2 regions of the Massilia jejuensis genome follow, and region 2 is predicted to be linked to the other one. Evidence: predicted binding sites of a transcription regulator. Region 2 holds the regulator's gene; the other holds the start of a gene.
The links. Region 2 encodes LexA, which represses DNA repair genes until DNA is damaged. Its sites were predicted from a motif close to ACTGTATNNNNATACAGT; they were not measured.
Positions count from the first base shown of each region.

Region 1: a site for LexA is predicted at 9,921-9,938, ahead of ACFPOU_RS09875 (DNA topoisomerase IV subunit B). Genes of this name have one in related genera too.

Region 1 covers NZ_JBHSMS010000034.1:36,067-51,890, forward strand. Annotated here, with positions in the region: gene ACFPOU_RS09815 (RNA pyrophosphohydrolase) at 37-657, shown strand; gene ACFPOU_RS09820 (DUF1841 family protein) at 799-1,227, shown strand; gene ACFPOU_RS09825 (c-type cytochrome) at 1,302-1,643, opposite strand; gene ACFPOU_RS09830 (c-type cytochrome) at 1,657-2,007, opposite strand; gene ACFPOU_RS09835 (AAA family ATPase) at 2,210-3,064, shown strand; gene ACFPOU_RS09840 (vWA domain-containing protein) at 3,156-4,328, shown strand; gene ACFPOU_RS09845 (CPBP family intramembrane glutamic endopeptidase) at 4,356-4,964, opposite strand; gene ACFPOU_RS09850 (cation:proton antiporter) at 5,196-6,398, shown strand; gene ACFPOU_RS09855 (YbdK family carboxylate-amine ligase) at 6,388-7,524, shown strand; gene ACFPOU_RS09860 (hypothetical protein) at 7,537-7,866, opposite strand; gene ACFPOU_RS09865 (gamma-glutamyl-gamma-aminobutyrate hydrolase family protein) at 7,979-8,932, opposite strand; gene ACFPOU_RS09870 (PleD family two-component system response regulator) at 9,035-9,850, opposite strand; gene ACFPOU_RS09875 (DNA topoisomerase IV subunit B) at 10,129-12,126, shown strand; gene parC (DNA topoisomerase IV subunit A) at 12,170-14,512, shown strand; gene ACFPOU_RS09885 (hypothetical protein) at 14,581-15,150, opposite strand; gene ACFPOU_RS09890 (IgA Peptidase M64) at 15,300-15,824, opposite strand, start outside.
Region 2 covers NZ_JBHSMS010000079.1:55,717-71,540, reverse strand. Annotated here, with positions in the region: gene trpB (tryptophan synthase subunit beta) at 1-1,001, shown strand, start outside; gene trpA (tryptophan synthase subunit alpha) at 1,116-1,916, shown strand; gene accD (acetyl-CoA carboxylase, carboxyltransferase subunit beta) at 2,112-2,984, shown strand; gene folC (bifunctional tetrahydrofolate synthase/dihydrofolate synthase) at 3,073-4,371, shown strand; gene ACFPOU_RS22025 (SPOR domain-containing protein) at 4,383-5,354, shown strand; gene ACFPOU_RS22020 (CvpA family protein) at 5,380-5,868, shown strand; gene purF (amidophosphoribosyltransferase) at 5,934-7,457, shown strand; gene ACFPOU_RS22010 (cystathionine gamma-synthase family protein) at 7,511-8,752, shown strand; gene ACFPOU_RS22005 (tetratricopeptide repeat protein) at 8,827-9,588, shown strand; gene lexA (transcriptional repressor LexA) at 9,776-10,411, opposite strand; gene rpsF (30S ribosomal protein S6) at 10,653-11,054, shown strand; gene priB (primosomal replication protein N) at 11,085-11,378, shown strand; gene rpsR (30S ribosomal protein S18) at 11,416-11,706, shown strand; gene rplI (50S ribosomal protein L9) at 11,743-12,195, shown strand; gene ACFPOU_RS21975 (replicative DNA helicase) at 12,316-13,701, shown strand; gene ACFPOU_RS21970 (DUF47 domain-containing protein) at 13,791-14,417, shown strand; gene ACFPOU_RS21965 (inorganic phosphate transporter) at 14,442-15,452, shown strand; partial or broken gene ACFPOU_RS21960 (IS110 family transposase) at 15,466-15,790, opposite strand.

The DNA.
Region 1 (15,824 bases), on a different contig from region 2:
GGGACCAGAAGCCGGCAGAAAGTTTCGAGGTGCTTTATGCTCGATCGGGAAGGGTTCCGCCCCAACGTCGGCATCATCCTGCTTAACGCCAATAACGAGGTGTGGTGGGGCAAGCGGGTGCGCGAGCACTCATGGCAATTTCCGCAAGGGGGTATCAAATACGGCGAGACGCCGGAACAGGCGATGTACCGCGAGCTCGAGGAGGAAATCGGTTTGCGCCAGGAGCATGTCAGGATCGTGGGGCGTACCCGCGACTGGCTGCGCTATGAGGTGCCCGACCATTTCATCAAGCGCGAGATCCGCGGCCATTACCGCGGCCAGAAGCAGATCTGGTTCCTGTTGCGCATGGTTGCGCGCGACAACGACGTGAACCTGCGCCTGACCGACCATCCGGAGTTCGACGCCTGGCGCTGGCACGACTACTGGGTTCCGCTGGACGTGGTCATCGAGTTCAAGCGCGACGTCTACCAGCGGGCCTTGCAGGAGCTGTCGCGGTTTCTCACCATCCCGCCCAACGGCGGACATGGCGAGCGCCGCCACAGCGCGCGCTACCTGCGCCAGCCGCGTACCAGCAGCGCGGCCGCGGCCAGCCAACCGGCTGCGAAAACGCCGCTCATCATCGCCGAACCGCAGTTGATGCTGGCGCCGGACAAGTAAACGCAATGGGCCGGAAAGCAGGCCCGCCACCCAGGTGGCGGGCCTGCTTTTTTTCGCCCTGGCATCCTCTCGCCGCGGCACATGCGGTCGCGGGCGCGGCGCGCTACAATGGCGGCCACTTCAACGTCCGGCCTTCTTCCCATGTTCACGCCCTCCTCGCACGACGTGCGCCGCTTCTTCTGCGAAGCCCTGCGCAAGCAGCGCGCCGGCGAGATCCTGACGCCGATGGACGCCATCGCCGCCGACTGGATCGTCCAGCACCCCGAATACCACGACGCCCTGGCCGACGCCGAGGCCGCCGTCGCGCGCGACTATTCGGTCGAAGCCGGCCAGGCCAATCCTTTCCTGCACCTGTCGATGCACCTGTCGATCGCCGAACAGGTCTCGATCGACCAGCCGCGCGGCATCAAGGCCGCGCACGACCTGCTGGCGGCGCGCATCGGCGCACACGAGGCCCACCACGAGATCATGGAATGCCTGGGCGAGATGATCTGGACATCGCAGAGAAACGGCATGCCGCCCGATACCGAGGCGTATATCGACTGCGTGCGGCGGCGCGCGGCCCGTTGATGACACCTTGATAAAATGATACAAAAAAGGCGGCCGAGGCCGCCTTTTCGTATCATGTCGCCTGCGTCGCCGCCTTACTTGCGCACCACCAGCTGCGACGGCAGGCTGGCCAGGTAGGCGCCGATGTCGGCCATGTCCTGGTTCGACAGCGGCTTGGCGAAGCCGGCCATGATCGGGTTGCTGCGGCCGTTGGCCTTGTCGCCGCCGCGCTTGTAGGCCGACAGCGCATGCTTCAGGTAGTCGGCATGCTGGCCGGCCAGCTTCGGATAGCTCGGGTCGATCGGCGTGTTGTAGTCGGCGCCGTGGCAGGACGCGCAGTTGTACTTCTTGGCCAGCTCTTCGCCGCGCTTGATGTCGGCCGCGGAGGCAGTGAAGGAAACGGCGCCGAGGGCCAGCGCGATGATCAGTGTTTTCATGGCGTCGGCTTTCTTATTTCGGGTTCTGGGCGGTCTGCTGCGCATAATAGGCGGCGACATCGGCGATGTCCTGGTCCGACAGGCTGGCGGCGACGCCGCGCATCGACGGATGCTTGCGCTCGCCCTTCTTGTAGGCGTGCAGCGCCGATTCGATGTACCTGGCCGACTGGCCGCCGATCATCGGCACCGGGTAGACCTCGGGGAAGCTGGCCTTATAGCCGGGAATGCCGTGGCAACCGATGCACATCTCGACCTTGCTCTGCGCGGCCTTCGGATTGCCGACGACCTCGGCGGCAAGCGCCGCTGTCGACGTAACAGCAGCGGCGCAGGCGCCCAGAACGAGTACTGCCAAAAGTTTTTTCATGGTGGGAATCGCAAAATATTTTTAATCGAATACCGCTACCGTACAAAAAGCCAGCCTGGAGTGCTATATGAATACTAACCTGTTGATTCTAGCCCAACAAAAGGTTGCAGTCTACCAACCTCGTGCGCCCCTGCCGTGGTAGCAACGCCATGCCCGGCGTTCTGGCATATACTCGCCATTTCCCTCTTTCCGATTGACGCGTATGCAAGCCCAACACCGTTTCGAAGGCACCGAGCGCTATGTCGCCACCGACGACCTGAAGCTGGCCGTGAATGCCGCCCTGACGCTGCAGCGTCCCCTGCTCATCAAGGGCGAGCCGGGCACCGGCAAGACCATGCTGGCCGAGGAAGTGGCGGCGGCGCTGGACATGCCGCTGATGCAGTGGCACGTCAAATCGACCACCAAGGCCCAGCAAGGCCTGTACGAGTACGACGCCGTCTCGCGCCTGCGCGATTCGCAGCTGGGCGACGAGCGCGTGCGCGACATCCACAACTACATCGTCAAGGGCGTGCTGTGGCAAGCCTTCACGGCGCCGGAACCGGTGGTGCTGCTCATCGACGAGATCGACAAGGCCGACATCGAATTTCCGAACGACTTGCTGCGTGAACTCGACCGCATGGAGTTCTACGTCTACGAGACGCGCGAAATGGTCGTGGCCAGGCACCGTCCCTTGGTGATCATTACCTCGAACAACGAGAAGGAATTGCCGGACGCCTTCCTGCGCCGCTGCTTTTTCCACTACATCAAGTTCCCGGACCGCGAGACGATGGCCGACATCGTGCAGGTGCACTACCCGCGCCTGAAACAGGCGCTCCTCGGCGCCGCGCTCGAGCGTTTTTACGCGGTGCGCGACATCCCCGGCATCAAGAAGAAGCCGTCGACCTCGGAATTCCTCGACTGGCTCAAGCTCCTGATGGCCGAGGATATCCCGGCCGAAGCCCTCGCCGGCGGCGACAACAAGGCGCTCGTGCCGCCGCTGCATGGCGCCCTGCTGAAAAACGAGCAGGACGTGCACCTGTTCGAGCGCCTGCTGTCGATGTCGAGGATGAACCGATGAGCCACGGGCGCCGGCTGCGTCCGGCGCAGCCATCCGGACGTCGAGCCCCGCCTGCCCTTTCCACTGACCCGCCACGCCGCGCCTTGACCACATGCTGATCGATTTTTTCTTCGCGCTGCGTCATGCCAGGGTCCCGGTCTCGATCAAGGAATTCCTGACCCTGCTCGAAGCGCTGCAAAAGAGCGTGATCGCCCCCTCGCTCGACGAGTTTTATTATCTGGCGCGCCTGGTGATGGTCAAGGACGAGGCCCATTTCGACAGGTTCGACCGCGCCTTCGGCAGCCATTTCAAGGGCATCGACGCCGTGTTCGACACGACGAAAGGCGAGATCCCGCTCGACTGGCTGATCAAGCGCATGGAGCGCGAACTGACGCCCGAACAGAAGGCGGCGCTGGAAAAATTCGGCTACGAGAAGCTGATGGACCGCCTCAACGAGCTGCTCAAGGAACAGAAAGAGCGCCACGAAGGCGGCAGCAAGTGGATCGGCACCGGCGGCACCTCGCCCTTCGGCCATGGCGGCGCCAACCCGGAAGGCATCCGCATCGGCGGCGCCGGCCGCAATCGCAGCGCCGTCAAGGTCTGGGAGCAGCGCGCGTACAAGGATTACGACGACGAGCGCGAACTGGGCACCCGCAACATCAAGGTGGCATTGCGCCGCCTGCGCCGTTTCGCCCGCACCGGCGCGGCCGATGAATTCGCGCTCGACGAGACGGTGCGCGCGACAGCCAGCAATGCCGGCTACCTCGACATCCGCATGCAGCCCGAGCGCAAGAACCGGATCAAGGTGGTGATGCTGCTCGACGTGGGCGGCAGCATGGACGACCATATCGAGCGCGCCGAGGAGTTGTTTTCGGCGGCGAAGAGCGAATTCAAGAACATGGAGTTCTACTACTTCCACAATTGCATCTACGACTACCTGTGGAAGAACAACCGGCGCCGCCACGCCGAGCGCTTCGATACCTGGGACGTGCTGCGCAAATACCCGCCCGACACCCGCATCATCTTCGTCGGCGACGCCACCATGAGCCCCTATGAAGTGCTGGCGCCGGGCGGCTCGGTCGAGTACAACAACGAGGAAGCCGGCGCCGAATGGCTGGCGCGCTTCTGCAAGGCCTTTCCCAAGTTCGCCTGGCTCAATCCGGAGCCGGAACATCTCTGGCAATACCGGCAGTCGATCTCGGTGATCCGCCAGATCATGAACAACCGCATGTTCCCGGTCACGCTCGAGGGCCTGGAACGGGCGATGCGTTTGCTGAGTAAATAAGCGAGCGCCGGCCGGCCGCCTGGGAACCTAGGTATTCGCGCGCAATGCATTGCGCACGACATACAGCCCGACCACGTCGAGCGCCGCATGCATCATCACTGCCGCCAGCAAGCCCGCATACTGGTAGATGAACCCGAGCGCGACACTGGCCCCGAACACCCCCGCCGCCTGCACCAGCGTCGCCCCATCGCGCCTGCGGAACTGGTACACCGGCGTGTGGGTTACCAGGAAGATCGCCGAGGTGATCCACACCCCCAGCAGCGGCTGCAGCGCCGCCCGGAACAGCAGTTCTTCGCCGATCGCCGCGGCCAGGCTGATCCAGACCGGATTGAAGCCTGACAAATCCAGCCGCCCGTAGGCCGTGATGGTGTTGCGGGTCGCCTCGGACTGCGAGGTCATCCGGAAACTGACATACGAACCCAGCGCCGCCAGGACCGCCAGGCCGAGGCCGACCAGCAGTTGCGCACCCGTCGCCAGCGGCCCGCGCAACACGGACTGCGGTTCCTCCTGTGCCACGAAAATAATCAGGAGCGCGACCAGGCAAAACACGACGCAGGTCAACACCTGGGCGCTCAGGCGGATCGGCGCGCGCGGTGGCTGCGACTGCGATTGCGGCGGGGTGGGTGCTTGGGGCATGGGAAGCGTCGGGACAAAGCGACGAATGGGGAATCGAAAAGACCGTTTGGCCGCGCAAGGCGCGCCGTGGCGGCGAACCGCCCGCCATTCTAGCCAGTGCCGGGCGTGCTGACAACGAAGGCGCCCGGATACGCGGCCAATCGTGCGCGGGAAGAGGGATGCCCGTCTTGTAGAATCGGCAGAAGACCAGTCCGCCCGGACGGTGCGTTCGTCGTTTTTCAAGGAGCCTGCATGCAAGCGCTGTTGCCGATCCTGACCAGCCTCGCGTGGCCGTTCGCGATCGCCGTCGCCTGGATCGCCGGCGAATTCGGACAGCGCTGGACCGGGCTGCCGCGCATCAGCTTCTATGGCCTGGTCGGCTTCGCGCTGGCCGGCCCCCAGCTCGGCATCCTGCCGAGCGCCGACGGCGGCGCCGTGCCGATGCTGGCCGACGTCGCCTTCGGCCTGATCCTGTTCGAGCTCGGCTACCGCATCAACCTGCGCTGGCTGCGCACCAATCCCTGGATCGGCATCAGCGGCCTGGTCGAATCGCTCGCCACCTTCCTTGCCGTCTACCTGGTCGCGACCGCCTTCGGCACCCCGCAACTGACCGCGCTGATGCTGGCCTCGCTCTCGATGGCGACCTCGCCCGCCACCGTGGTGCGCGTGATTAACGAGCAGCGCAGCTCGGGCCAGGTGACCGAGCGCGTGCTGCATCTGACGGCCCAGAACTGCGTGCTGGCCGTGTTCGCGTTCAATGTCGTCGTCGGCTTCTGGATCTTCCGCACCTTCGACAACCTGGGCGACGCCATCTGGAACAGCCTGGTCGTGCTGGCCGTGTCGCTCTTGAGCGGCGCCGTGTTCGGCCTGGCCGTGCCGGCGCTGCTGCGCGCGATCGGCAACCCGCGCCAGGATGCGACCGTGGCCTTTGCCCTGGCGGTGATTCTACTGGTGGCCATCTCGTACGCGGGCGGCTTGTCGCCGGTGGTCGCGACCCTGGCCTTCGGGCTGGTGGCGCGCCACCGGCGCGTCGCCTTCAGCCAGGCCCAGCGCGGCTTCGGGGCGCTCGGCGAACTCCTCACCGTGCTGTTGTTCGTCTTCGCCGCCTCCACCCTCGACTGGCAAAAGGTCGCCGCCGGCGGCTTGCTGGCCGTGGTGATCGTGCTGGTGCGGCTGCTGACCAAGACCGCCGGCGTGATGGCCTTTGCCCACCTGTCCGGCATCACCTGGCGCAAGGGCGCGCTGGCCGGAGTGGCGCTGGCGCCCCTGTCGGTGTTCGTCATCCTGCTGCTCGAACACGCGCGCATGGCCGGCGTGCACGTGGTCGAACAATTGCGCTCGGTGGCAGCGGTCACGATGCTGCTGGAAGTGTTCGGCCCGATCATCCTCCAGCGCGCCCTGGTCCGGGCCCGCGAGGTTACCAGGCCCGCACCGGAGGTCAAGCATGCCGCTTGAACCGTTCACCCGGTCGACGCCGCTGACCTTCGGCGTCGAACTCGAACTGCAGCTGGTCAGCCTGTCCGACTTCGACCTCACCGCCGCCAGCCCGGACTTGCTGCACCTGCTGGCGCGCAAACCCTTCCCCGGCAACGTCACGCCCGAGATCACCGAGAGCATGATCGAGATTAATTCGAGCGTGCATGCGGCCTATTCCCCGCTGCTGGCCGAGCTGCAGGAGATCCGCGACACCCTGGTCGCGGCCGGCGACCAGCTCAATATCGGCATTGCCGGCGGCGGCACCCACCCTTTCCAGCACTGGTCGGACCAGAAGATTTTCCCGAAGTCGCGCTTCGAGCACCTGTCGTCCCTGTACGGCTACCTGGCCAAGCAATTCACCGTCTTCGGCCAGCATGTGCACATCGGCTGCGACAATGGCGACGACGCCATGTACTTGCTGCATGCACTGAACCGCTACATCCCCCATTTCATCGCCCTGTCCGCCTCGTCCCCATTCGTCCAGGGCCACGACAGCCTGTTCGATTCGGCGCGCCTGAATTCCGTATTCGCCTTCCCGATGAGCGGCCGCGCGCCCTTCACGCTCGGCTGGGCCGAATTCGAATCGAGTTATTACGCGAAGATGGAGCGCACCGGCATCGTCAAGAGCATGAAGGATTTTTACTGGGACCTGCGCCCGAAACCCGAGTACGGCACGATCGAGCTGCGCGTGTGCGACACGCCGCTCACGGTCGAACGCGCGGCGAGCCTGGCGGCCTATTTGCAGGCGCTGTGCAGCTACCTGCTCGAGCGCACCGAGGCGCCGCCGGCCGAGGACGATTACCTGGTCTATAACTACAACCGCTTCCAGGCTTGCCGCTTCGGGCTGGAGGGAACGATCACGCATCCGAAAAGCTACGACAACGTGTCGATTCGCGAAGACATCCTGGCGACGCTGGCCAGGATGGCGCCGTATGCGGAAAAGCTCGGGAGCCTCGATGGCTTGCATCACCTGGCCGTGGCCGCCGCCGGCGGCAGCGACGCGGCCTTGCTGCGCCAGCAGTACGAGCGCCAGGGGAGCGTCGAGGGGATGGTGCATGCGGCGATCCACTGGTTCCGCGGCGAGCGAAGATTCCAGCGCAGGTGAGGGCGAGGCTTCCTAGACCGGACTCGTCCCCACCCTGCTCGAGCGCATGATGCGCTCGATGAAGTTGCGCTTCACCGGCCGCGGCATCCCCGCGTCGACCAGTGCCGCCCAGCGCTCGCACAGGTGCTCGCAGGTCGCGCGCAGCACCGGATCGAGCTCGGGCAGCCGGGCCAGCGCGCACAGGTGGCGCTCGATCACCGACGCCAGGCGCACGCAGGGCTTGTCTTGCTCGTCGCGCGCGGTGTAGTGCGACATCAAGTGCAGCAGGGAAGCGAGCATGACGGCCTCGCGCTGCTGCATGCCATGGGTCGGGATGGCGATGTCTGCGAATGGATCTTTCATGGCGGTCCTTTTGATCGGTCGTGAATGAGAATGATTCTCATTCATTATGATCAAAGGGCCGACCGGATGCAAGCGGTTTTGCGCCTGCGTGCGAGGGTCGCGTGCCCGGGTCCTATAACCGGGTCTCGCGCGCCGCCCTCAGGAATTCATCCAGCACCGGCGTGCAGTCGAGCAGGTCCGTCCCGCCCGCCCGGTGAAACTCCGGGTGCCATTGCAGGCCCATCACGAAGTCCGCCTTGTCGTAGCGGATCGCCTCGACGATCCCGTCGGGATACGACATCGCCTCGACCCGGATGTCGCGCCCGAGTTCCTTGACCGCCTGGTGGTGGATCGAATTGACGATCGGCCGCCCGGCATGCGGGAACATGCGGCCCAGGGATGAACCCGGCGGGAATTCGATCGCATGCCGGTGCGCGTCGTAGTCGGTGTGCACGTGGGCCAGCGCGGCCGGCACGTTGGTCGCCACGTCCTGGTACAGCGTGCCGCCGAAGGCGACGTTGATCAGCTGGCAGCCGCGGCACACGCCCAGAACCGGCTTGCCGGCCTCGACGAATTCGTGCAGCAGTTCGAGTTCGTACAGGTCGCGCGCGCGGTCGCCGTTCCATTCAGGGCGCGTGGGCGACTCGGAATAGGTTTGCGGCGACACGTCCGCCCCGCCCTGCAAGACCAGGCCGTCGAGGTGGCGCGCATAATGGCGCAGGGTGATGTTGCTGGGATGGAGCAGGCCGTTCGTGTTGACTGTCGGGATCATGAACACGAGCACGTCGCGCGACATCACCCACTGGGCGATCGATTCTTCGAGATATTGCAGGTTCTTGCTGCGCAGGCCGGTGGAGCCCGGTTCGGGATGGAAGATGCGCGCCGAGACGCCGATGCGCAGGGTGCGGCGCATGAAGTCGCGGCTGAAGCGGTCGCGCAGCGCACGCCAGCGCGAGCGCAGCACGCGCCCGGCCAGGGCGAAGGGCGTATCGCCCGGGCGCTGGTAGCGCGGCGTGCCGCTGGCCGCGCGGCGGTCGGGAATGCGCTGCGGTGCATCCTCACGGTTTTCCAGCGGCGGGCCGGGCATCTCGCCGCCGCGCTGTGGTTGGTCGTCTGCCATGGCCCAAATATAGCCCTGCCATTGCCGCGCACGATTCGAAGTTGTAACAAAATGACACCGGCTGAGCGCTCAAGCCGGCAGCTCGGCCAGGGACGTCAGGCGCTGCAGCATGCAGACCAGGCTGCGGTCGCCCACCGGCTTGTCGAGCAAGCCGCGCACCCCGGCGCCGCGCGCCAGTTCGCCGTCGTAGGCGAAGGTGCGGCCGACCAGCAGCACGACGGCCGTGCGCCCGGCCCCGGCCTGGGCCTTGATGGTCCGGCTCAGGTCGTACGGATCGATGCCGGGGGCGGCGGTATTGATCATCGCCACCGCGACCGGCGTTTCGTCGCACAGGCGCACCGCCATTGGCGCGCTGTCGGTCCAGGCGATCGCCAGGCGGCGCGGCCCGACCAGGCCGGCCAGGTGGTCGCGGAAGGCGCCGCCCTTGTCGACGATCAGCACCTTGCCCTCGCGCGGCGGCTGGCGTTCGGCGGCGCAGCCGGCGTCGGGGCCGAGGCGCGGACGGCGCCGCCGTTCGGCCAGCAGCGGCTCGCCGCGCGCACTGAGCAGCGCCAGCGCGCGGCGCCGTTCGGCCAGCAGCCGGATCAGGCTCTCGTAGAGCAGCGCCGGCTCCGGCGGCGCGGGCAAGTGCTCGTAGCCGCCATGGGCCGGGCCGCCGATCACCAGCGCGGGCGGGGCGCAGCGCATGTTGTCCAGCCAGGCCAGGGCCGCGGGATTGGTGCCGTCGGCCAGGACGATGTCCGGCTCTTGCAGGCTGTCCTCATGCAGGCACAGGTACGAGGGCCCGGCAGGCGGGGCCGATCCGAGCAGCGCCGCCATGCGTGCGGCATCGGCCGTGGCAAATCCGAGCAGGCGCACGGCGGTCGGGATTTTATGTGCATGCATGATGTCCACCAGAACGTGCGACGCCGCGCACCGGGGCTGTTGCGCAAATGCCGGCCGGCTTGCAAGAAATACTGTACACATGTACAGTATGCCTGCGGGCCAGCGCCTTTTTTGCTCAACGGTTTCTCGGGGCCGCTTGACGTGGCAACCTTGCGTACCAATCTAGTCACGTTTCCCCACGTTGACAAGAACAATCCGTTACGCCCTTCCTGCTTTTTCCCTCCGACAAGATAACGACAAAGTAAAATACGCAGGCTTCCGAAAAAACACTGATCAGCATGGCAACCAAGAAACCCGCACCCGACTACAGCGAATCCTCCATCCGTGTCCTCAAGGGACTCGAACCCGTGAAGCAGCGCCCGGGGATGTACACCCGGACCGAGAATCCGCTGCACATCATCCAGGAAGTGATCGACAACGCCTCGGACGAAGCGCTCGGTGGCTACTGCAGCAACATCGGCGTCACCCTGAACGTCGACGGCTCCGTGACCGTCGAGGACGACGGGCGCGGGATTCCGGTCGGCATCCACCCGGAAGAAGGCGTCTCCACGGTCGAGATCGTGTTCACGCGCCTGCACGCCGGCGGCAAGTTCGACAAGGGTTCCGGCGGCGCCTACGCGTTCTCGGGCGGCCTGCACGGCGTCGGCGTCTCCGTCACCAACGCGCTCTCGACGCGCCTGGAAATCACGGTCTGGCGCAAGACGGACGACGGCAACGGCGTGCACAGCCTGGTCTTTGCCGACGGCGAAGTGATCGCACCGCTGACCTCGGCGCCCTTCGAGCGCGGCGGCAAGAAGAACGGCACCCGCGTCACTGCCTGGCCGGACCCGAAGTACTTCGATTCGCCGAACATCCCGATGGCCGACCTCGTGCGCCTGCTGCGCTCGAAAGCGGTGCTGCTGCCGGGCGTGACCGTCACGCTGACGGTCGCCAGGACCGGCGACGTGCAGACCTGGCGCTACGACGAAGGCCTGCGCGGCTACCTGGTCGAAGCCATGAACCAGGGCGCGAGCGGCCAGACCGTGATTCCGCTGTTCGAGGGCGCCGGTTACGCCTCCGCCGGCGACGAGAACTTCGCCGAAGGCGAAGGCGCGGCCTGGGTCGTGGCCTGGAACGAGGAAGGCGGCGTGGTGCGCGAATCCTACGTCAACCTGATCCCGACGCCCTCGGGCGGCTCGCACGAGTCCGGCCTGCGCGACGGCCTGTACGGCGCCGTGAAAGGATTCGTCGAACTGCACGGCCTGCTGCCGAAAGGCGTCAAGCTGCTGCCGGAAGACGTGTTCGCACGCGTCTCGTTCGTGCTGTCGGCCAAGGTGCTGGACCCGCAATTCCAGGGCCAGACCAAGGAACGCCTGAATTCGCGCGACGCCGTGAAACTCGTCTCGACGTTTACCAAGCCGCCGCTTGAACTGTGGCTGAACCAGCACGTCGAATACGGCAAGAAGCTGGCCGAACTCGTCATCAAGCAGGCGCAGTCGCGCATGCGCTCGCTGCAAAAAGTCGAAAAGAAAAAGTCTTCGGGCGTGGCCGTGTTGCCGGGCAAGCTCACCGACTGCGAATCGACCGACCTCACGCGTAACGAGATTTTCCTGGTCGAGGGCGACTCGGCCGGCGGCTCGGCCAAGATGGGCCGCGACAAGGAATACCAGGCCATCCTGCCGCTGCGCGGCAAGGTCTTGAACACCTGGGAAACCGACCGCGACCGCCTGTTCGCGAACAACGAGATCCACGACATTTCGGTCGCCATCGGGGTCGACCCGCACGCGCACGGCGACTCGCCGGACCTGTCGGGTCTGCGCTACGGCAAGATCTGCATCCTGTCGGACGCCGACGTCGACGGCTCGCATATCCAGGTATTGCTGCTGACGCTGTTCTTCAAGCATTTCCCGGCCCTGTTCAGGCATGGCCACATCTGCGTCGCGCGTCCGCCCCTGTACCGGGTCGACGTGCCGCCGCGCGGCAAGAAGCCGCTGCAAAAGCTGTACGCCCTGGACGACGGCGAACTGCTGGCGATCGAGGACAAGCTGAAAAAGGACGGCCTCAAGGAAGGCAGCTGGAACATCTCCCGCTTCAAGGGCCTGGGCGAGATGAACGCCGAGCAGCTGTGGGAAACCACGATGAATCCGGATACCCGGCGCCTGCTGCCGGTGGCCCTGGGCGGCTTCGATCATGGTGAATCGAGCGCGCGCTTCAACATGTTGATGGGCAAAGGCGAAGCCGCCGCGCGCCGCGCCTGGATCGAAGAACACGGGAACGAGACGGAAGCGGATATTTGATGGGCTGGCAGTCCGCCACCGAACCAATCGAACACACTCAATCATGACGATCCAAGCAAATCTCTTCGAACAAGCCGCCGAGCCGGCCGACGACATCGAAACACTGACCCTGTCGACCTTCGCCGAGCGCGCCTATCTCGACTACGCGGTCTCGGTCGTCAAGGGCCGCGCCCTGCCCGACGTCGCCGACGGCCAGAAGCCGGTGCAGCGCCGCATCCTGTACGCGATGAACGAACTCGGTCTCGGCCCGACGGCGAAACCGCGCAAGTCGGCCGCCGTGGTCGGCGACGTGCTCGGCAAGCTCCACCCGCACGGCGACCAGTCGGTGTACGACGCCCTGGTGCGCATGGCCCAGGACTTTTCCCTGCGCTATCCGCTGATCGACGGCCAGGGCAATTTCGGCTCGCGCGACGGCGACGGCGCGGCGGCGATGCGCTACACCGAAGCGCGCCTGACCCCGATCTCGCGCCTGCTCATGGACGAGATCGACCAGGGCACGGTCGACTTCCAGCCGAACTACGACGGCTCGACCCTGGAGCCGCGCACGCTGCCGGCGCGCCTGCCGATGGTGCTGCTCAACGGCGCCTCGGGCATCGCCGTCGGCCTGGCCACCGAGATCCCCTCGCACAACCTGCGCGAAGTGGCCGATGCGGCAGTGGCCATGATCCGCAACCCGAAGATCGCGCATGCCGAGCTGATGACGCTGGTGCCCGGCCCGGACTTCCCGGGCGGCGGCCAGATCATCACCCCGGCCGCGCACATCGCCGACATGTACGCCAGCGGCCGCGGTTCGATGAAGGTGCGCGCGCGCTGGAAGATCGAGGAACTCGCGCGCGGCCAGTGGCAGGCGGTGGTGACGGAGCTGCCGCCCGGGACCTCGGCGGCCAGGGTGCAGCAGGAGATCGAAGAGATCACCAACCCCAAGGTCAAGCTGGGCAAGAAGACGCTCACGCCGGAACAGATCGCGCTCAAGCAGACCGTCCTCAATGCGCTCGACACGATGCGCGACGAATCGGGCCGCGACGCGCCGGTGCGCCTGGTGTTCGAACCGAAGTCGAAGAACCAGGACCAGAACGAATTCATGCTGCTGCTGCTGGCGCATACCTCGCTCGAAACCTCGGCCCCGATCAACCTGGTGATGATCGGCGGCGACGGCCGTCCGCGCCAGAAGGGGCTGGCCGACATCCTGCAGGAGTGGATCGACTACCGCTTCGTCACCGTGCGCCGCCGTACCGAGCACAAGCTGGGCAAGGTCAACGACCGCATCCACATCCTGGAAGGGCGCGAGATCGTCCTGCTCAACATCGACAAGGTGATCGCCATCATCCGCAATGCGGATGAACCGAAGGCGGCGCTGATGGACGAGTTCAAGCTGTCGGAACGCCAGGCCGAGGACATCCTCGAGATCCGCCTGCGCCAGCTGGCGCGCCTGGAAGCGATCAAGATCGAGCAGGAGCTTGCGCAGCTGCGCGGCGAGAAGGAAAAGCTGGAAGACATCCTGGCCAATCCGTCGACCATGAAGCGCACCATCATTCGCGAGATCGAGGCGGACGCCAAGCAGTTCGGCGACGCGCGCCGCACCGTGATCGAGGAAGCGCAAAAGGCCGTGGCCGAGCAGAAGATCGTCGACGAGCCGGTGACCGTGATCATCTCGGAAAAAGGCTGGGTGCGCGCGCGTACCGGCATCGGGCACGACCCGGCCCAGTTCACCTTCAAGGCGGGCGACTCGCTGTACGGCGCCTTCGAGTGCCGCACGGTCGATTCGCTGGTGGGCATCGGCGACAACGGCAAGACCTATTCGGTGCCGGTGGCCGTGCTGCCGGGCGCGCGCGGCGACGGCGTGCCGATCACGACGCTGGTGGATTTGTCGGGCGGCGTGCCTGGACGCGCCGTGCGCATCCTGCACTATTTCGCCGGCCCCGCCGACACGCGCCTGCTGCTGGCGGCCTCGAACGGCTTCGGCTTCATCTCGAAGGCGGGCGACATGGTCAGCCGCCTGAAAGGCGGCAAGTCCTTCATCACCCTGGACGACGGCGCCGTGCCGCTGCCGCCGCGGATCGTCCCGGACGCCGCCGGCGCGATCGCCTGCCTGTCCGGCAATGGCCGCGTGCTGGTGTTCGGCATCGACGAGATGAAGGTACTGACCAACGGCGGGCGCGGCGTGACGCTGATGGAGCTCGATCCGAAAGAGAAGCTGCTGGCGGCGCAACCAATCAGCCAGAAGGGCCTGAACGTGATCGGAACCTGGGCCGGCTCCAAGCCGCGCACGGTGGAGCTGTTCGCCTCGGGGCTGGAGCCGCACTTCGGCAAGCGGGCACGCAAGGGCAAGCCGCTGTCGCAGAAGTTGAAGGCGACCGACCTGGCGATGCGCGCGACCGGGGAATAAACCGCCGATCGTATCGCTGAAACGAAAAATGCCGGCTCGCGCCGGCATTTCCTTTGACAGCGACCCGATTACTTCTTGGCCGCTGCCTTGTGCACGTCGGCCATCGCTTCGGCACGCACCTGCTCGGTCTTGGCCGAAGCGGTCGCCTTGTCGGCGGCAGCGCCCACCTGCACCTTGAGCGCCTTCTCGTCGGCCTTGATCATGGTCTTCTCGGCCTTCAGGTTCGCTTCCGACACCTTCTCTTCGGCCTTGGCGATCTCCTTGGCGCGGTCTTCCGGATCGGCCTTGGTGACCTTCTCGGCCGCGTTCGCGTGCACCTTCACGGCCTTGGCATGCGCCTTGGCCTTCTTTTCCTGCGCATCGGCGACGGCCTTGGCGGCCTTTTCGTCGGCCTTGGCCACCACCTTCATTTCCTTCGCTTCGGCCTTGGCGACATCGACTTCGGCGCGCGCTTCGGCCTTGACGATGGCCTTGGCGTTGTCCGCGTCGACCGTCGTCGCAGTCGTCGCGGTCGTGGCCGGGGCCGGGGCAGTGACCGCTACCGGGGCGGTGGTCGTCGTGGTGGTCGTGGTGGCGGTCTGCGCACAGGCGCTGGTGGCGACGACACCGGCGACCAGGGTGAGGATCAGTTTGTTCATGATGGGTCCTTTCAAAGCGGTGGTGGTGCGCGGGTCTGTTGCCCGCACTTGCTTCATTTTTTAATACTTCTGACCCTAGAATAGGCGTGCCCGAAGGACCGGTCTGTTCGCCACCACACAAACCACTGCCGAGCGACACCGAGCCGGTTTCACGGGCGTGCCGGCCCCGCGTACAGGTCGATGACGTCGGCGATGCCGTCCTGGCATACCGGGCAAAACGCCTCGCTGCGGTCGAACATGATGCACTGCATCGCCGGCCGGTAGTAGCCGCTCGCCTCGTAGTTCGCGCCCTCGAAGGCGCCGATCGTGTGGCGGTGCGCCTGCTTCGCGAACAAGGCATTGGTACGCGCCAGGTCCTCGCGGAACAAGGCATTCATTTCGCTCTCGGGACGGTTCTGGGCGCGCAGCGCGGCGCGCCGCTTCTGGTAGGCGCGCGAGGCTTCCTCGTAGGCTGCCTTCGGCCAGGGCGTGGGCAGCGACGTGCCCGCCTTCACATGGCGCTTCCATTTCAGCTGGTTCGGGTCGCGCAGCGCCGTGACGTTCGGCTCCCACGGCTCCATGCGTGCGCTGCTGGCCGCATACGCCACCGGCGAGGTGTAGTACTCGTCGGCCAGTCCCGCGAAATGGTGGCCGAATTCGTGCACGAACAGATACGGCGCCCACTCGTTGCCCGC
Region 2 (15,824 bases):
GCTGGTCGGAACTGGCCGGCGGCGCCCAGGTGTTCTTCAAGCGCGAAGACCTGAACCATACCGGCGCCCACAAGATCAACAACGTCATCGGCCAGGCCCTGCTGGCGCGGCGCATGGGCAAGCCGCGCATCATCGCCGAGACCGGCGCCGGCCAGCATGGCGTGGCCACGGCCACCATCTGCGCCCGCTTCGGCCTCGAATGCGTGGTCTACATGGGCAGCGAGGACGTCAGGCGCCAGGCCCAGAACGTCTACCGCATGAAGCTGCTGGGCGCGACCGTCGTGCCGGTCGAATCGGGCAGCAAGACCCTGAAGGATGCGCTCAACGAAGCGATGCGCGACTGGGTCACCAACATCGAGAACACCTTCTACATCATCGGCACCGTCGCCGGACCCCATCCGTATCCGATGATGGTGCGCGATTTCCAGTCGGTGATCGGCGAGGAATGCCGCGTGCAGATGCCGGAAATGACCGGGCGCCAGCCCGATTACGTGCTCGCCTGCATCGGCGGCGGCTCGAACGCGATGGGCATTTTCTACCCGTATATCGACGAGCCGGGCGTGAAACTGGTCGGCGTCGAGGCGGCCGGCGAAGGGCTCGATTCGGGCAAGCATTCGGCCTCGCTGACGCTGGGCTTCCCCGGCGTATTGCACGGCAACCGGACCTATCTGCTGCAGGATGCGAACGGCCAGATCATCGAGACCCACTCGGTCTCGGCCGGGCTGGACTACCCGGGCGTCGGCCCCGAGCACGCCTGGCTGAAGGATTCGGCGCGCGCGCAGTATGTGTCGGTCACGGACGACGAGGCGCTGCAGGCCTTCCACGACTGCTGCCGCATCGAGGGCATCATCCCGGCGCTGGAATCGTCGCACGCGATCGCCCACGGCTTCAAGCTGGCGGCGACGCTGCCGAAGGACCAACTGATCCTGGTGAACCTGTCGGGGCGCGGGGACAAGGACATGCATACGGTGGCGCAGCGCATGGGGCTCGATTTCAGTTAATCCGCGCCGCGCCTTGCCTGCGTGCCGTGAACGCGTGGACGGGGTTTCCCGTCCACGCGTTCGATGGGCCGTTGCAGCACCGATCGCCACCGACAACCGAAACGAAAAATCACCATGTCCCGAATCGAACACACCTTCGCCACCCTGCGCGAACAGAACAAAACCGGCCTCGTCACCTTCATCACCGCCGGCGACCCCGGCCCCGAGATGACCGTCCCCCTGATGCACGCGCTGGTCGCGGGCGGGGCCGACGTCCTGGAACTGGGCGTACCGTTTTCCGACCCGATGGCCGAAGGCCCGGTCATCCAGCGCGCCTGCGAGCGCGCCCTGAAATTCGGCATCGGCCTGTCCGATGTCTTCGACTACGTGCGCGAGTTCCGCAAGGCCGACGGCGCCACCCCGGTGGTCCTGATGGGCTACGCCAACCCGATCGAGCGCATCGGCCCCGACAACTTCATCCGCCTGGCGAAGGAAGCGGGCGCCGACGGCGCCATCGTCGTCGACTACCCGCCGGAAGAATGCGAAGCCTTTGCCGACGCCATGCGCGCCAATGGCCTCGACCTGATCTTCCTGCTGGCGCCGACGTCGACGCAGGAGCGCATCCGCCAGGTGGCGCGCTACGGCAGCGGCTTCAGTTATTACGTCTCCCTCAAGGGCGTGACCGGCGCCGGCACGATCGATACCGAAGACGTGGCGCGCCGGGTGGCCGCGATCCGCGAACACGTCAGCCTGCCGATCGGCGTGGGCTTCGGCATCCGCGACGCCGCGACGGCCAAGGCGGTGGCCTCCGTGGCCGACGCGGTCGTGATCGGCAGCCGCATCATCCAGGAGCTGGAAAACACGCCGCGCGAGGGCGGGCCGGAGGCGGTGCGCGCCTTTTGCGCCAATATCCGCGCCGCGCTCGACGCCAGGTAAGCCCCGTGCGCGGACACGGCCTGCGGGCGCGGTCCGCACGCCGCGGCGCAATCGGTGTAAGCTGTTCGCAGCCCGCGCGGCCGTCCTGAACGAGCTCGACAGGACGGACCATTGCCAAGCTGGCAAGCGGTCGACAAGCCGGACGCGAGCGGCTACACTACGCCCAACTTAAGAAATGCCGCACAGGAGAAGAACATGAGTTGGTTGGAAAAACTGCTGCCCCCGCGAATCCAGCGCTCCGATGCCGCCAATCGCAAGACCATGCCGGAGGGCCTGTGGGTCAAGTGCCCGTCGTGCGAGGCCGTGCTCTACCGCGCCGACCTGGAATCGAACCTGCATGTGTGCCCGAAGTGCGACCACCACATGCGCATCCGCGCACGTGCGCGCCTCGACGGCCTGCTCGACGAGGGCGGGCGCTATGAAATCGGCCAGGAAGCGCTGCCGGTCGACACCCTGAAGTTCAAGGACAGCAAGAAGTATCCGGACCGCCTGAAGGCCGCCATGGACGCCACCGGCGAGACCGATGCGCTGATCGTCCAGGGCGGTTCGATCATGAGCCTGCCGGTGGTCGTGGCCTGCTTCGAATTCGAATTCATGGGCGGCTCGATGGGCTCGGTCGTCGGCGAACGTTTCGTGCGCGGCGCCCAGGTGGCGCTGGAACAGAAGGTGCCGTTCATCTGCATCACCGCCACCGGCGGCGCGCGCATGCAGGAAGGCTTGCTGTCGCTGCTGCAAATGGCGAAAACCACCGCCATGCTGACCAAGCTGTCGGAAAAGAAACTGCCTTTCATCAGCGTGCTGACCGACCCGACCATGGGCGGCGTCTCCGCTTCGTTCGCCTTCATGGGCGACGTCGTGATCGCCGAACCGAAAGCGCTGATCGGCTTTGCCGGCCCGCGCGTGATCGAGAACACGGTGCGCGAAAAGCTGCCGGAAGGTTTCCAGCGCGCCGAGTTCCTGGTGCAAAAGGGCGCCGTCGACATGATCGTCGACCGCCGCAAGATGCGCGAAGAAATCGCGCGCCTCTTGGCCCTGCTGCAAAACCAGCCGGCCGAAGTCATCGCCTGAACCGGCCGGAGCCTCGCTCCCGCACGCATTCCGGCCGGCGATCTGCACTCCAGGTCGCCGGTTTTCGTTTCAACGCACCTTGACCGTCATGTCCATGCTTCCCACCACCTTGCCCGCGTGGCTGGCGCTGCTCGAAGCGCGCCACGCCGAAACCCATATCGACATGGGCCTGGACCGCGTACGCGCCGTCAAGGAGCGCATGCACCTGGAATTCGCCTGTCCCGTCATCATGGTCGCCGGCACCAACGGCAAGGGCTCGACCTGCGCCATGCTCGAATCGGTCCTGCTGCACGCCGGCTACCGCGTCGGCCTCTACATCAAGCCGCACTTCCTCGACTTCAATGAACGCGCCCGCATCAATGGCGGGATGGCGAGCGACGCCATGCTGGTCGACAGCTTCGGCTTCGTCGAGTCCCGGCGCGGCGATACGGCGCTGACCTATTTCGAATTCACGACCCTGGCGATCATGCACCTGATCTCGACCGCCGGCGTCGATGTGGCGATCCTGGAAGTGGGCCTGGGCGGGCGCCTGGACGCGGTGAACGTGATCGACGCCGACGTGGCCATCGTCACCAGCATCGACATCGACCATGCGGCCTGGCTGGGCGAGACGCGCGAGGAAATCGGCTTCGAAAAGGCCGGCATTTTCCGCCCCGGCAAGACCGCGATCTGCAGCGACCCGCTGGCGCCGCAATCGCTGATCCGGCATGCAGGCGACATCGGCGCCGATCTGTGGCTGATCGGGCGCGATTTCAACTACCAGGGCGACCAGCAGCAGTGGAGCTTCGGGGGGCGCACCCAGCGCCGCAATTCGCTGGCCTATCCGGCCCTGCGCGGCGCCAACCAGCTGCTCAACGCCTCGGCCGCGCTGGCCGCCCTCGAGGCGCTGCGCATGCAATTGCCTTGCGGCGCGCAGGAAGTGCGCACCGGGCTGGCGCTGGTCGAACTGCCGGGCCGCTTCCAGGTGCTGGCCGGGCGTCCGACCACGGTGCTCGACGTGGCCCACAATCCGCATGCCTCGAGCACGCTGGCCCAGAACCTCGGCAACATGGGCTTCCACCGCTATACCTATGCCGTGTTCGGCATCATGGACGACAAGGACATCGCCGGCGTGCTGGCGCCGATGGCCGGCCTGGTCGACCATTGGTGCGTGGCCGACCTGCCGTCGCCGCGTTCGGCCAAGGGCGACGCCCTGGCCGCACGGGTGGCCGCATTGCGGCCCGCAGGGGCGAAAGAGGCCGATTTTTCGGTCAGCGCTTTCCCCGATCCGGCCGCCGCTTTCGCAAATGCGGTGAGCCGTGCCGAGGAGAATGATAGAATTGTGGTCTTTGGCTCGTTCTACACCGTCGCCGGCGTGATGGCGGCCCGTAAAAACTCTCTTCACTGACATTCAGACGCATGGGCTTGTTCTCGTTCCTTAGTAAAAACAAGCAAGACGGTAGCGCCCAGGACAGTGGCCGTTTTTCCCGCGACGATGACGACTTCGGCCGGCAGGCCCGCGCCAAGCGCGCCAGTCACGCGAACCAGGCGAACGAAAGCGGGCAGGGCGGTTCGCGCCGCAGCCGCAGCGGCGGCGACCCCATGCTGCCGGAAAAGAAGCGCGCACGGCGCCGCCTGGTAGGCGCGGTCGCGCTGGCGCTGGCCGCCGCGGTCGGCCTGCCGATGCTGCTCGATTCCGAACCGCGTCCGCTGGCCGGCGACATCGCCATCCAGATTCCCGCGAAAGAAAAAGCGCCCGCGCTGCCGATGCCGGCCAGCCCGGTGCCGGCCGTCGACAGCGTCGACGCGGACGAGGAAATCATCGCGCCGCCGTCCGTGGCGACGCCGGCGCCGCCAGCGGCCGAAGCGCCTCCGCTGAAAATGCTCGACGAAGAGCCGGCCGCGCGCGTGCCGCTTTCCAAGCCCGAGTCCAGGCCCGAGCCCGAGCCCAAGGCCGCCAGGCCCGAACCCAAGGTCGCCGAACGCAAGCCGGAGCCGAAGGACACCGAGCGCAAGGCTGCCGACAAGCCGGCCGCGAAAAAGCCCGAGGAAAAGCCGGCCCCGGCACGTGCCAAGGACAGCGAAGCGGCCCGTGCGCTCGCGCTGCTCGAGGGTAAACCCGCCGCCAAGTCGGCCGAGACGCATCCGCGCGCCGAAGACAGGGCCGCCGGGAACCAGCGTTTCGTGGTCCAGGTCGCCGCGCTGGCGACCCAGGACAAGGTCGACGAACTGCAGGCACGCCTGCGCGCCGGCGGCATCAATTCCTTCACGAAGAAGTCCGGCGCCCTGATCAAGGTGCAAGTCGGTCCATTCGGCAGCCGCGAGGAAGCCGACAAGACCAAGGCCAAGCTCGGCAGCCTGGGCCTGGCCGGTTTCCTGGTGCCGGTCTGATGCGCGTGGGCCGCGTTCGCTTGCCGTGACGATTTTCGATTATCTCGTCTTGTTCGTGCTGGTGGCGTCGGTGGTGATCAGCACCATGCGTGGTTTAATGAAGGAAATCCTGTCCCTGACGGGCTGGATCGTGGCCTTCGTCGTGGCCAACGCCTATGGCGCGCGCCTAGCGCCCCTGTTACCGGCTATGATTCCCGGCGACACGGCGCGCCTGATCGTGGCCTTCATCGCGCTGTTCCTCGGCGTGCGCATCCTGATGGGCCTGTTGTCGCTGGCCATCGGCGCCTTGATCGAAGCGTCCGGCCTGTCGCTGGCGGACCGCGGCCTGGGCGGCCTGTTCGGGCTGGCGCGCGGGATTGTAATCGTGCTGGCCGCCGTCATATTGTGTTCCATGACCGCCATTCCCCAGCAAGCATTCTGGAAAGACGCGCTGCTGTCCCCGCTGGCCGAGGCCGGAGCGCGCACCGTCAAGCCCTTTCTCCCTGCTGCGCTGGCGCAGCACCTGACATTTTAAGCATTCGTTTTGACATCTTCGTTTTGAAATCTTCCGCAACAGCATTCAGTTTTTAGGAGCGCACCATGTGTGGCATCGTCGGCGTCGTCTCGCAAACCCCCGTCAACCAGTTGTTGTATGACGCATTGTTGCTGTTACAGCACCGCGGTCAGGACGCTGCGGGTATTGCAACCAATCACAGCAGCATGTTCTCGATGTACAAGGCCAATGGCCTGGTTCGCGACGTGTTTCGCACCCGTAACATGCGTTCCCTCCAGGGCAATACCGGGATCGGCCATTGCCGCTACCCGACCGCCGGTTCGTCCAGCGAGGAAGAGGCGCAGCCCTTCTACGTGAACGCGCCATTCGGCATCACGCTGGCGCACAACGGCAACCTGACCAATCAGGCCGAGCTGAAGGAAGCGCTGTTCCACAACGACCGCCGCCACATCAACACCGGTTCCGACTCGGAGGTGCTGCTCAATGTGCTGGCGCACGAGATCCAGGAAGCGGCCGACGGCTATTCGCTGGGCGCCGATGCCGTCTTCAAGGCGGTCGGCCAGGTGCACCGCCGCGTGCGCGGCGCCTACGCCGTCGTCGCCCAGATCGCCGGCCACGGCCTGCTGGCCTTCCGCGATCCCTACGGCATCCGTCCGCTGTGCCTGGGCATGAGCGAAGGCGAGGGCGGCATCGAATACATGGTCGCGAGCGAATCGGTCGCCCTCGAGGGCATCGGTTTCCGCTTCGTGCGCGACATCGCGCCGGGCGAAGCCATCTTCATCGATACGAACAGCGTGCTGCACGCGCGCCAGTGCGCCGAGAACCCGTCGCTCAATCCTTGCGCCTTCGAATACGTCTACCTGGCGCGTCCCGACTCGGTGATCGACGGCGCCTCGGTCTACGCCACGCGCCTGAAGATGGGCGAATACCTGGCCGACAAGATCCGCAAGGAGATCCCGGTCGACGAGATCGACGTGGTGATGCCGATTCCGGATTCGTCGCGCCCGGCGGCGATCCAGCTGGCGCTGAAACTGGGCATCGAATACCGCGAAGGTTTCATCAAGAACCGCTACATCGGCCGCACCTTCATCATGCCCGGACAGGGAATGCGCAAGAAATCGGTGCGCCAGAAACTCAACGCCATCGGTTCCGAATTCAAGGGCAAGAACGTGCTGCTGGTCGACGATTCGATCGTGCGCGGCACGACCAGCCGCGAGATCGTGCAGATGGCGCGCGAGGCCGGCGCGCGCAAGGTGTTCTTCGCCTCGGCCGCGCCACCGGTGCTGTTCCCGAACGTGTACGGCATCGACATGCCGACCCGCGACGAGCTGATCGCCTACGGGCGCACGGTCGAGGAAGTCTGCGCCGAGATCACCGCCGACCGCCTGGTCTACCAGGACATCGACGCGCTCAAGCGCTCGATCTCGGACGTGAACCCGGCGCTGACGAACTTCGAGGCGTCCTGCTTCGACGGCATCTATGTGACGGGCGACGTGACCCCGGCCTACCTCGACCAGCTGGAGTCGGCGCGCCATAATGGCGGCAAGCCCAAGCTCGAAGACGAGGTAAGGACCCAGCTGAACCTGAACCCTCCCGTCGCCGCCGAATGAGCCGCCGCGCATCATGTGCCGCGCATAATCCGCCGAACCAGCCCGCCGCCACCATGAGCGAACAAAAACACTACGGTTTCACCACCACCATCCTGCACAACGATCGCCGCAAGGCGATCGAGCAGGGCTCGCTGCACAAGCCTGTCCACACCTCGGTCGCCTTCGGCTACGACGACGCGCGCCAGCTGGCCTCGGTGTTCCAGGGCAAGGAGCCGGGCTTCCGCTACGGCCGCCAGGGCAATCCGACGGTGGCCGCGCTGGAAGACAAGATCACGAAGATGGAAGACGGCGTCGCCAGCCTGTGCTTCGGTACCGGCATGGCCGCCATCGGCGCGCTGTTCCAGGCGCTGCTGCGCGAGGGCGACCATGTCGTGTCGTCGAGTTTCCTCTTCGGGAACACCAACAGCCTGTGGCAAACGGTGGCGGGGCAGGGCGTCGACGTCGACTTCGTCGATGCCACCGATGCCGCCAACGTGGCGGCCGCCCTGCGCCCGAACACGCGCCTCGTCTTTGTCGAGACGATCGCCAATCCGCGCACCCAGGTCGCCGACCTGGCGCGCATCGGACAGCTGTGCCGCGAGCGCGGCATCCTGTACGTGGTCGACAACACGATGACCACGCCCTACCTGTTCCGTCCGAAGGCGGTCGGCGCCGGCCTGGTCGTCAATTCGCTGACCAAGTCGATCGCCGGCCACGGCATCGCCCTCGGCGGCGCGCTGACCGATACGGGCCTGTTCGACTGGAGCGCCTACCCTCACATCGCCGACAACTTCCGCAAGCAGCCGGCCGCCGCCCAGGGCATGGCCCAGTTGCGCGCCAAGGCGCTGCGCGACTTCGGTGCCTCCCTCGGGCCGGAAGCGGCGCATCACATCGCGGTCGGCGCCGAGACGCTGGCATTGCGCATGGAGCGCACCAGCGCGAATGCGCTGGCACTGGCGCGGATGCTCGAGGCCGACGAACGCGTCTGCGCGGTGCACTATCCGGGCCTGGCCTCGCATCCGCAGCACCGGTTGACCTGCGAACTGTTCCGCTCCGCCGGCTCGCTGCTGAGCTTCGAGCTGCGCGCGGACATCGACCCCTTCGATTACCTGAACCGCCTGCAACTGGCGATTCCTGCGAGTAACCTGGGCGACACGCGCACGCTGGTCATTCCGGTTGCCCATACGATTTTCTTCGAGATGGGCGCCGAGCGCCGCGCCAGCATGGGCATCGCCGAGTCGCTGATCCGGGTCTCGGTCGGCATCGAGGACAGCGACGACTTGCTGGAAGATTTCCGCGCCGCGCTGGGGGACTGACCGCCCCGGCAAGGCGGTTGAGGCAGCGGGGGCTTCGCGGTATGATGCCTATTTCCCCCGCCCCTGGCCCTTCCATGAAGCGTCTTCTTCTCGTCGCGAGCCTGCTGTCGGCGAGCGCAGCCCACGCCGATCCGCTGTCCGCCGCACATGCGCTGTTCGCGAAAAAATCCTATCCCGAAGCGCTCCAGCTATACACCAAGCTCGGCAATGCCGGCAATGTCGAGGCGCAGCAGCGCCTGGGCGAGATGTACCTGTACGGCGAAGCCGGGGCCGTCGACGAAGCCCGGGCCGAGGCCTGGTTCCGCAAGGCGGCGGCCAAGGGCAATGCGGTCGCCGTCGCCTCGCTCGAACTGATCAAGCAGCGCAGCGCGCGCCGCGCCGAGATCCTGCACTGGGTCGAGCAATACCAGGGCGAAGACCTGAAAAGCGGCAAGTTCAACTGCGCGGTGCCGCGCATTCCCACCATCTCCAAGCAAGCCGCGGACATCGAACGCGTCTCGGCCAGCGTCACCGGCTGGCAGAACTGCTACAACGACTACGTGACGAACCTGAATGCCGCCTCGCCCCTGGTCAAGCGCATTCCCGCCGACATCGCCAAGCTGATGAACCAGGCCGAAACCACGCGCGCCGCCACGCGCCTGGCCCAGGTGCAGGAAAACCTGGCCGAGGAAGCGCGGGTGAGCTCGAAACTGGTGCTGGCCGACCTGGCGGCCTGGCGCAGCGCCACCGAAGCCTACGTGAAGGAGCACAATGCCATCGTCGGGAAGGCGCCCTCGGAAGAGCGCGCGCGCGACATCGAAGCGCGCAAATCCAATTACGCGCCGCCGCGCAACTGAGCGGGCCGGGACGTAAAAAAGGCCGCGAGCGCGGCCTTTTTTACGGCTGGGGATTTGTCGGAGCAGGAGCTGTCCGGTCAAGGAATGCGCCGTTGCCGACGCGCTCGACGAGGGAGCAGCGTGGCCCGGCCTTGCATGGCTGGCCATGCATGGTCAGCAACATGCCCCTTCCTGCCAAGACAGCGTCTCAGTGCCAGCTGCGCATCAGGCCCACGGCCAAGCCTTCGAGCGCGAACTCGTCGCCCGGTTCCACGCGGATGACGGTGAAGTCCGGGTTTTCCGGCAGCAGTTCGATGAGCTCTCCGGTCTTGCGGTAGCGCTTGACGGTCACGTCTTCGCCGATGCGGGCCACCACGATCTGGCCATTCTTGGCGCTGTCGACCTTCTTGACCGCAAGAAAATCGCCATCCATGATGCCGGCGTCGCGCATCGACCAGCCGCGTACCTTCAGCAGGAAATCGGGACGGGCGCCGAACATGGCCGGGTCGACGTTGTAGGTGGCCTCGACGTGTTCCTGGGCCAGGATCGGCGAGCCCGCGGCGACGCGGCCGACCAGCGGCAGCGACATGAGCAGCGCCGCCGGGATGCTGGGCGCCGGCGCCGGCAGGGAGGCGCCGATCAGGCGGATGCCGCGCGAGGTGCCGGAGACGATCTCGATCGCGCCCTTGCGCGCCAGCGCCTGCAGGTGCTCCTCGGCTGCATTGGCCGACTTGAAGCCCAGTTCCCTGGCGATTTCGGCGCGGGTCGGCGGGAAGCCGGTATTGTCGATCGCTTCCTTGATCAGGTTGAGGATCTGTTCTTGCCTTGCGGTGAGCTTGAGCATGGGTCTGGCATGGTTGATGATTCAGACTGTATTTTTGTACAGTATTTCGGCGAATGCAAGGAAAATCCACACTTTTTATCGATTTCTGGTTAGCAAGGTGTCGCGGCCGGGCGACGCCCGACGCCCGGCCTCCATGCATTGCGCCGGCTGCCGTAGCACGCTATAATTGCCGGCTTTCCCTTCCCACACTCGTCTTGACGCCGAGGTGGGCATTTGTTTAAACGTCCTCAAGGAGTGTTGCATGCGTCATTATGAAATCGTTTTTATCGTCCACCCGGACCAAAGCGAGCAAGTCCCGGCGATGATCGAGCGTTACAAGACCACGGTGACGAGCCGCGGCGGTAACATCCATCGCGTCGAAGACTGGGGCCGTCGCCAGATGGCTTACCAGATCCAGAAGCTGCCGAAGGCACACTACATCTGCCTGAACATCGAGTGCGACAACGAGACCCTGGTCGAGCTGGAAACCGCATTCAAGTTCAATGATGCCGTGCTGCGTCACCTGACCGTGAAGATGAAGAAAGCTGAAACGACCCCATCGCCAATGATGAAGTCGGTCCAGCGCGAAGACGCAGCCAAGAGCCACCGTGCGGAAGCCCCGGCCCAGGCCGCCGCTCCTGCTCCGGCCGCCGCTGCTGCCTGATTTTTTCTTGCCAGGAATCGTGAACGGGCAGTGAACCAGCTTCAAGTCGTCGCTACCATCGCTGAACGCGACGTACTGCGCTATACCCCCGCCGGGGTGCCGGTCGTGTCGGCAATCCTGATGCACAGTTCGCAACAGGTCGAGGCAGGGGTGGACCGGCTGGTCGAGTTCGAAATTGCCGCGTTTGCCGCGGGCGAGATTTCGGGCCGCTTCGCCAGTGCCGAGCTCGGCGCCGCGCACCAGTTCACGGGATTTTTGGCCAGGAAGAGTCGCAACAGTAAAGCCCTGGTGTTTCACATCATTGATTTTAGTGCCGCCGCTTAAATTGTTAGCGGCCACCTTTTAGATACAGGAGCCTCAAATGGCATTCGGTAAAAAGTTCGACAAAAACAAAGCCAAGCTTAAAGAGAAGCGCAAACAGCAAAACCCGCTGTTCAAGCGCAAGAAGTTCTGCCGCTTCACCGCCGCGAACGTGGAACAGGTCGATTACAAAGACGTCGACACCCTGAAGGACTTCGTCCAGGAAAACGGCAAGATCATGCCGGCACGTCTGACCGGCACCAAGGCGCACTACCAGCGCCAGGTCGACACCGCGATCAAGCGCGCACGCTACCTCGCGCTGCTGCCGTACACCGACCTGCACAACGCTTGATCGCGTCGTACAGTTCAGAACATCCTGGAGAAAAATATGCAAGTTATCCTTTTGGAAAAAGTTGTTAACGTCGGCAACCTGGGCGACGTGGTCAAGGTCAAGGACGGTTACGCGCGTAACTTCCTGATCCCGCAAAAGATGGCCCGTCGTGCTACTTCGTCGGCGGTCGCCGAGTTCGAAGTCAAGCGCGCCGAGCTGGAAAAAGCAGCCGCTGAAAAACTGGGCGCCTCGCAAGCCCAGGGCGAAAAGCTGAACGGCATGACCATCACCATCGCCCAGAAAGCCGGCGTCGACGGTCGTCTGTTCGGTTCGGTCGGTAACTTCGACATCGCCGAAGCCCTGACCAAGCAAGGTTTCGCAGTCGAAAAAGCGCAGGTGCGCCTGCCGACCGGTCCGCTCAAGACCACCGGCGAACACCCGGTCGCCGTCGCGCTGCACACCGACGTCGTCGTGGAAATCACCGTTGCCGTCGTTGGCGAAGCTGCCTAAATCCTAGCGGTCGTCACGCTTGTTGCACTACAGAAAAAGCCGGGTTTGCCCGGCTTTTTTTACGGCCAGAAACTCTCCAATTGTTTCAGCCGCTCGACACGAAGGGTTATAATGCCCGCCATGAATACCCCCGCAGATCCGCAGATCGAATCGCTGCGCATTCCCCCGCATTCCATCGAAGCAGAGCAGTCCGTCATCGGCGGCCTGCTGCGCGACAATGCGGCCTGGGACCGCATCGCCGACTTCATGCACGCGGACGATTTTTACCGCTACGACCACCGCATCATCTTCGAACAGATGGTGCGCTTGATTAACGGCGGCAAGCCGGCCGACGTGATCACCGTTTACGAGGCCATGGTCTCGCTCGGCAAGGCCGAGGACGTGGGCGGCCTGCAATACCTGAACGCCATGGCGCAGAACACGCCGTCGGCCGCCAACATCCGCCGCTATGCCGAGATCGTGCGCGACCGCGGCATCCTGCGCAAACTGATTACCGTCGCCGACGAAATTTCCGGCAATGCGTTCAATCCGCAAGGCAAGGAAGTCAAGCAAATGCTTGACGAAGCCGAATCCAAGATCTTTGCCATTGCCGAGTCCGGCGCCCGCGGCGCCCAAGGCTGGAATCCGATCCAGCCCCTGCTCACGCAAGTGGTCGAGCGCATCGACGAACTCTATTCGCGCGAAAACCAGGGCGAAATCACGGGCGTGCCGACCGGCTTCATCGACCTCGACCGCATGACCTCGGGCCTGCAGCCGGGCGACCTCGTCATCGTCGCCGGCCGTCCGTCGATGGGCAAGACCGCGTTCTCGGTCAACATCGGCGAGAACGTCGCCATCGAGGCGGGCTTGCCGGTGGCCGTGTTCTCGATGGAGATGGGCGGCACCCAGCTGGCCATGCGTATGCTCGGTTCGGTCGGCCAGCTCGACCAGCACCGCCTGCGTACCGGCCGCCTGAACGACGAGGATTGGCCGCGCCTGACGCACGCCATCCAGAAGATGAACGACGCCCAGCTCTACATCGACGAAACGCCGGCGCTGAACCCGATCGAGATGCGCGCGCGCGCGCGGCGCCTGGCCCGGCAATGTGGCAAGCTCGGCCTTATTATCGTCGACTACCTGCAGCTGATGCAGGGCAGCCAGCCGGGCGACAACCGCGCCGCCGAGATCTCCGAGATCTCGCGCTCGCTCAAGGGCCTGGCCAAGGAATTGCATTGCCCGGTCATCGCGCTCTCGCAGCTGAACCGCTCGCTGGAGCAGCGCCCGAACAAGCGTCCCGTGATGTCCGACCTGCGCGAATCGGGCGCAATCGAGCAGGATGCGGACGTGATCATCTTCCTGTACCGCGACGAGGTCTACAACCCCGACTCGCCCGACAAGGGGACCGCCGAAATCATCATTGGCAAACAGCGTAACGGTCCGATCGGCGCGATCCGCCTGACCTGGATCGGCCAATACACCAAGTTCGGCAACTACAGCGGTAACCTCGCCGTCTACCAAGGCGATTAAGCCGATATTGCGCCGCCGGCACCTGCATCGCATGCAGGCCCGCGGCGGACCCTCGCAGTCCCAAGAGTTTTAAAACGGAGAACCTTTTCATGTTTGGACGCCTGATGCCCACCGAGGGCAAGTTTTTTGATTTGTTCAACCAGCACGCCGCGCTGTGCGTGAAGGGGGCGCAAGAGATGGTTGGCCTGATGACCAACTTCGACGACCTGGAAACCCGGACCCATGCCGTCGAGACCATCGAAAAGCAGGCGGACAAGATCACCTATGCCTGCGTCGACCTGCTGCACAAGACGTTCATCACCCCGATCGACCGCGACGACATCCATAAGCTCATCACGCGCATGGACGACATCCTCGACATGATGGAAGACGCCGCCCAGACCATTTCCCTGTACGACCTGCATGCCGTCACGCCGGAAGCGAAACGCCTGGCCGAGCTGTGCCTGGCCTGCTGCGAGCGCGTCCAGGCCGCCGTCGGCCTGCTGCACGACATGGGCAATGCCGAGAAGATCGTCGCCATCTGCGAAGAAATCGACCGCCTCGAGTCCGACGCCGACCACGTGATGCGCGCCGCCATGAGCAAGCTGTTCCGCGACGAGCCGGACGTACGCAACCTGATCAAGATGAAGGCGATCTACGAAATCCTCGAGACCGTCACCGACCGCTGCGAGGATGTCGCCAACATCATCGAAGGCATCATCGTCGAAAACGCCTAACGCGCGCGCAGAACAAGAATAATCATGGAAACTCTCAACATCAGCATCTACGTGCTGGGTGCGTTGGTGCTGCTCGCCCTCGTCTTCGACTTCATGAACGGCTTCCACGACTCGGCCAATTCGATCGCCACCGTGGTGTCGACGGGCGTGCTGAAACCGCATAGCGCGGTCGCGATGGCGGCCTTCTTCAACTTCATCGCCATTTTCGTCGTCAGCATGAAGGTGGCGCAGACGATCGGCAAGGGCACCATCGACCCGGCCGTGGTCGACCATTACGTGATCTTCGGCGCCCTGGTCGGCGCCATTACCTGGAACGTCATCACCTGGTATTACGGTATCCCATCGTCGTCCTCGCATGCGCTGATCGGCGGCCTGGTCGGTGCAGCCGTGGCCAAGGCGGGCACCGGCGCGCTCATCTCCGCCGGCCTGATCAAGACCGTCATCTTCATCGTCCTGGCGCCGACGCTCGGCTTCATCCTCGGTTCGACGATCATGCTGCTGGTGGCCTGGATCTTCGTGAAATCGACGCCGCGCAAGGTCGATGTCTGGTTCCGGCGCCTGCAACTGGTGTCGGCGGCCGGCTATTCGCTGGGCCATGGGGGCAACGACGCGCAAAAGACGATGGGCATCATCTGGATGCTCCTGATCGCCGCCGGTCACACCAATCCGGCCGATCCCCTGCCACCGGCCTGGGTCATCATTTCCTGCTACGCGGCGATCGCCTTCGGCACGCTGTTCGGCGGCTGGCGCATCGTCAAGACGATGGGCCAGAAGATTACCAAGCTCAAGCCCGTGGGCGGCTTTTGCGCGGAAACCGGCGGCGCCTTCACGCTCCTGCTGGCCAGCTTCTTCGGCATCCCGGTCTCGACCACGCACACCATCACCGGCGCCATCGTGGGCGTGGGCGCGTCGCAGAAGGCCTCGGCCGTGCGCTGGGGGGTAGCGGGCAGCATCGTCTGGGCCTGGGTCTTCACGATTCCGGCCTCGGCCCTCATGGCGGCGATCGCGTGGTGGATCGGCCAGCACATCATGTGAGTGCGTGCCGGGCGAAACGCATCGACGGACGGCATGCCGCCTCGCAGATGGCTTCGGCGTCGATGAAGTCGTTCTTGTTGCTCTTGACGAAGGGACGGACGAATTGCGGGGGAGATTAGCTTGACTTCATGGCCGTAGCCAGCCAGTAGGCGCGCCATGTGATGGGCGCCGGCGCAGGCTTCCATCACGACCGTACAGGCTTGGAATGTGGCGAAGAATTCGATCAGCTGCTTGCGGCTGAACTTCTTGCGCAGCAGGGCCTTGCCTTGGCGGTCCTGGCAGTGCACGTGGAAGCTGTGCTTGCCGAGGTCGATGCCGATAAGCGTAATGTCTTGCATGATGGCCTCCGTCCAGAAAGAACAACACCCTACA